2 regions of the Exiguobacterium sp. KKT215 genome follow, and region 2 is predicted to be linked to the other one. Evidence: riboswitches for the same ligand, from Rfam matches in the RefSeq annotation. Region 2 holds a riboswitch; the other holds the start of a gene.

Region 1 (2,480 bases), 220 kb from region 2:
TAACGGAGGAGAGATGGCTCACAGCTGATGTCGACATAGACCGCGTTCGCGAGCGATTGTTTTTTGACGATGCGCCCGACCCCGTCGACGTGACCCGATACGAAGTGACCACCGAAGCGTCCGTTCGCGGGCATAGCCCGCTCCAAGTTAACGTTCGTGCCGGGGCGGACCCCGTCGAGACTCGACGCCTTCAGCGTTTCCGGCATGACATCGACCGAGAAGCTGTCACGATCGAACGTCGTCACGGTGAGACAGGTGCCGTTGACGGAGATACTGTCACCGAGCTTCACGTCCTCGAGGACGATTTTTCCGGCGAGCGTGAGCCGGAGGGACGGACCGTTGCGTTTCACTGCCTTGACACTACCGATTTCTTCAACGATTCCCGTGAACATCGGACTCCCCCTCTCGCATGATGAGTTTGATGTCGGCGCCGACCGTCTCGATCGATTGCACGTCATACCGATTGATTGCATCGAGCGGACCGTCATGATGCGAACGGTAAAATCCGCCCTTGCCGCCGAACACGCGCGGTGACTGGTACATGACCCACTCGTCGACGAACCGTCCGTCCAAGAGTGATGTGACGAGCGTCGGTCCCGCTTCGACGAGCAGGCGACCGATGCCGCGTGCGTAGACGTCTTGCAGCACAGCGTCGAGCGACGTGTACGCCGCGAGTTCGACGCCGCGCTCGATGAACGCGTCCCGCTTCGTTTGATCGTCGGACGTCGTGTAGAGTAGCACCGGCACATCGTTCGCCGTCCGGACGAGCTGACTTGACAGCGGCGTGCGTAACTCTCGGTCTAGCACGACCCGGAGCGGTTCCGTCGTCTCGCGGTCGAGCCGGACGGTGAGGGCCGGGTCATCAGCGAGGACAGTGCCGACACCGGTCAAAATCGCATCGACCGACGCCCGCAGTTCATGGACGTCCCGTCTCGCTTCGGTTCCGGTCACCCACTTGCTGTCACCGGTATCGAGGGCGACTTTGCCGTCAAGGCTCGTCGCCGTCTTTAAGATGACATACGGCCGTTTCGTCTCGAGCGAGCGCAAGAACGCCACGTTGAGCGTTCGTGCCTCACTCTCGAGCAGTCCGACCTCGACATCAATCCCGGCCGCTTTCAATCGAGCGATGCCTTGCCCTGACACGAGCGGATTCGGGTCGCTCATCGCGATGACGACCCGTTTGATGCCCGACTCTACGACTAAATCGGCACACGGCGGTGTCTTGCCATAATGCGAGCACGGTTCGAGCGTGACATACATCGTGGCGCCATAGGCGGCAGCACCGGCCATGCGGATGGCGTGCACTTCGGCGTGCGCTTCCCCCGCCTTCAAGTGGGCGCCGAACCCGACGACCCGACCGTCCTTGACGACGACGGCCCCGACGCGCGGATTGACGCCGGTCGAAGAGGCGGATTTGGCCAATTGGATGGCTTGTTGCATGTACTGTTGCATAATCTCCCTCCTTGTTTCGTACAAACAAAAAGACCTCAAGGAATGATCCTCAAGGTCTCGGTGGGAGTCGTCCGTCGTCATTTGGGCAAGCCAAATAAGCGTTTTCTTTACAGAAAAACGTACGACGAACTACAGGTCGCGTGGACCTGTCATGTTTCCTTCTCCCATCCAGACTATACTGTCGGCTCTAGAATCGCACTAGATCCACCGTTCGCACACGTGCGACCGGGTCACGGACTTAAGGCTCGCGCCCATCACCGCCGGTTGGGACTTTCACCCGACCCCGAAGGAATATTTGTTTGTACGTCTCCACTTTAGCGCAAAAATAAATGGATGGCAAAACGAAATGCGCAAAAAAAGCGCCGCTCGTGTGAGCAACGCTTTGTAAATCAAGCCAAGAATAAAACGACGAGGAGTCCGACAACCCAGCAATAGAAGGAGAAGTATTTGAGCTCGCCTTTCGCCATGATGTGCTGGAACCATTTGAGCGAGATGGCCGTGAGCGCATACGAGGCGATGAACGCCAAGATGAGCGGTCCGAACAAATCACGTGTTTCTGGATTCGTGAACAACTCCGGTCCCTCTAAAATCGTCACCCCGAGACTGATCGGGATGAACAGGAAGAACGAGAAGCGAAGCGCCGACTCTTGTTTGATGCCGAGCAACATCGCCATGACGATTGTCGCCCCGGAGCGACTGATCCCTGGGATGAGCGCGACCGCTTGAGCGAGACCGATTAAGATGGCGTCGCGGAGCGTGATGCCGCCGTCTCCTTTATTCCCTCGCATATTCCGGATGAACCAGAGCGCGACCCCGGTCAGGATAAGCGTATAACCGACCGTGGCGACGCCGCTGAGCTTCTCGCCAATCCAATCGCCGAACAGGACGCCGAGCACACCGGCTGGGACCGTGGCGACGAGCAAGAGACCAATGAACTTGACGTCGACCATCGTCTCGTCACTGCGGTCCTTTTTAAACAAGAACGTCCACAGACTGACGACGAGACGGACGACGTCCTGCCGATAAAT
Region 2 (2,480 bases):
GTAGGACTCGGCTTCCCGCTTCCCTTGACCATAGTCATGTTCGGATTCAAGATGATAGTCGTGGTGGAGCGGATTGAAGTCACTTTCTTTCAAATCGGCACCCGGTGCATAGACGGACATCGTCGACGTGAGCACATATTTGCCGACTTGGTCCATGAAGGCGTCCGAGGCGATTTTCGCTTGATATGGGTTGAAACAAATATTGTCATAGACGACATCATAATGATCGCGCGATAAGTCTTTCATCGTCGCCACCGATTGTCGGTCTCCTTTGATCGAACGGATTCCTTCCGCCTCGGGCACTTGGAGTTGTCCTCGCGTCACAATCGTCACATCATCCCCGGCTTCCGCCAACCGAAGTGCCAATCGCTTTCCGAAATAACGTGACCCGCCGAATATCAATACTTTTCTCATCGTCCCTACCCCTCCTACATAAAAATGACATCTCTTTTCATTTTCCCTTGCATCCTCTCGCCTAATCTTCCACTTCCTTGAATTTTTTTGTTATTCTTATATATATAGAAAAGAAAGAGGCGAGGCCCATGCATCAAATCATGTTAGAAAAAGGATGGACGTGTGAGTTACCGAAGCAATACGCCATCTACCAAAGTTTATCGGATTTCAGCCGCTACTCGGTCCTTGACCAAGAAGAAGAGAGCGTCTGTTCATTCCAAATCACGACCGACACGTGTAAAATCACGGCGTTCCGCCCTTGGCAACATCACATCGAATTGGATGCGACGTCAAAAGTGATTCGCTTGATTTTGATGGAAGAAAACGACTGAACCAAAAAAAGGCCAATCGTCCATATGATTGGCCTTTCGTTTAGCAATCTCCAGGTGTCCCGGCGTTCGACGCCGTCCGGAAACTCGAACCGCATCCGCACGTGGCGATGGCGTTCGGGTTTTTAATCGTAAACCCGCCACCGAGCATCGACTGCTTATAGTCAATCTCGAGGCCATCGACGACGCCATGATCGGCTTCAGCAACGATGACACGGACGCCGTGATGGTCGAACTGGATATCTCGATCCGTCTTGTCTTCATCAAACCCCATCCCGTACGAGAGGCCGGTGCATCCCCCACCTTGTACCTTGATGCGCAAGTACTGATTTTCGGGGTGTTCTGTCTGTTTCATCATATCGATGACTTGCAATGCAGCTGACTCTGTCAAATGAATCATCTGAACTCCTCCTTCATTATCTTAACTTCAAGTCAACTGACTTGAGATTTTGTGAAATATCTTGTATAACTAAACTGTAACAAAAAAAATTAAATCGTTCCATCTTCGGGGCAGGGTGAAATTCCCGACCGGCGGTATTGAAGACATGATCTTCTCAGCCCGTGAGCGAGCAAGGCGTTGCTTGCTGATTTCGTGAGATTCGAAAGCCGACAGTATAGTCTGGATGGGAGAAGATGGCGGCATCCGACCGATATCCGGATGTTTTCTTTGGCGTGGTCTAAACGCCGACGAGAACATCTATTTCGTATGCGCGTAAACTCTCCCGATTGTTTGATACAATCGGGTTTTTCTATGCGACGGGTGCCATTCATCAAGGAGCGACAAAAGGAGAGATTTTGATGAAAACAACGCGCAACAAACGATTGACAACACTGGTGACGCTATCGATGCTCGGGGCCATTTCTTTTGTCCTCATGCTCTTTAACTTCCCGCTGCCATTCCTACCACCATTCCTAAAAGTGGACTTTAGTGACATTCCCGCGCTCGTCGCCGGAATCGTGTTCTCCCCACTCGCAGGCGTCGTGGTCGTCGCTCTAAAAAACGTCCTCTACTATGTCTTTAACGGTGGCGGCGTTCCGGTCGGTGAAGTCGCAAACTTCTTTGCAGGTGTCGCTTTCATGTATCCGGTCGCATGGTTCTACCATAAACGTAAAACGAATAAAGCGCTCGCTTCAGGCCTCGTGGCCGGCACAATCACGATGGCACTCAGCTTGGCGATTTTGAACTATTTGCTCATCTTACCAGCATACGCGTTCTTCTTCGGCATGACCGAGATGGCGCAACCGGCAGTCAAAACGGACCTCGTCCTCTATGGCATCTTGCCGTTCAACCTTATTAAAGCGTTGTTGATCAGCGCCTTGTTCGTCCCACTCTTCCTCAAGTTGAAGCCGTGGATCGAACGCCAGCGGATGCAACTTCAAGCGTAACTGACATGCACCTCGATTTCGATCGAGGTGCTTTTTATTTGGATACGTTATGCTTAGGAGAGGATTGGAGGAGATGGATTGAACACGACTGAAGAGGTGACCCTTTTTTTAGAAAATGATGATGAATTGATGCGTCTATTGACGACCGTCGCTTCGCTCAATTTACCCGACTGGTGGATCTGTGCCGGATACGTACGGGCGAAGATATGGGATGACGTGCACGGCTATCCAGTACCGACGCCGACCGAAGATGTCGACGTCATCTACTTTGACCAATCTCACAACGACGAAGCAATCGAAAAAGAGTATGAG

The links. Region 2 has a riboswitch for FMN ahead of ACZ2GZ_RS04990 (ECF transporter S component). Riboswitches for the same ligand answer to the same signal wherever they lie in the genome.
Region 1: it holds a riboswitch for FMN, as region 2 does, so the genes downstream of both, ribD (bifunctional diaminohydroxyphosphoribosylaminopyrimidine deaminase/5-amino-6-(5-phosphoribosylamino)uracil reductase RibD) here and ACZ2GZ_RS04990 (ECF transporter S component) in region 2, are expected to answer to the same signal.

What each region holds. Positions count from the first base shown of each region.
Region 1 is NZ_CM145756.1:731,575-734,054, reverse strand. It holds gene ribE (riboflavin synthase) at 1-392, opposite strand, end outside; gene ribD (bifunctional diaminohydroxyphosphoribosylaminopyrimidine deaminase/5-amino-6-(5-phosphoribosylamino)uracil reductase RibD) at 373-1,452, opposite strand; FMN riboswitch at 1,605-1,747, opposite strand; gene ACZ2GZ_RS03850 (undecaprenyl-diphosphate phosphatase) at 1,842-2,480, opposite strand, start outside.
Region 2 is NZ_CM145756.1:947,446-949,925, reverse strand. It holds gene ACZ2GZ_RS05005 (NAD-dependent epimerase/dehydratase family protein) at 1-414, opposite strand, end outside; gene ACZ2GZ_RS05000 (hypothetical protein) at 543-785, shown strand; gene ACZ2GZ_RS04995 (HesB/IscA family protein) at 826-1,182, opposite strand; FMN riboswitch at 1,280-1,421, shown strand; gene ACZ2GZ_RS04990 (ECF transporter S component) at 1,581-2,168, shown strand; gene ACZ2GZ_RS04985 (nucleotidyltransferase family protein) at 2,247-2,480, shown strand, end outside.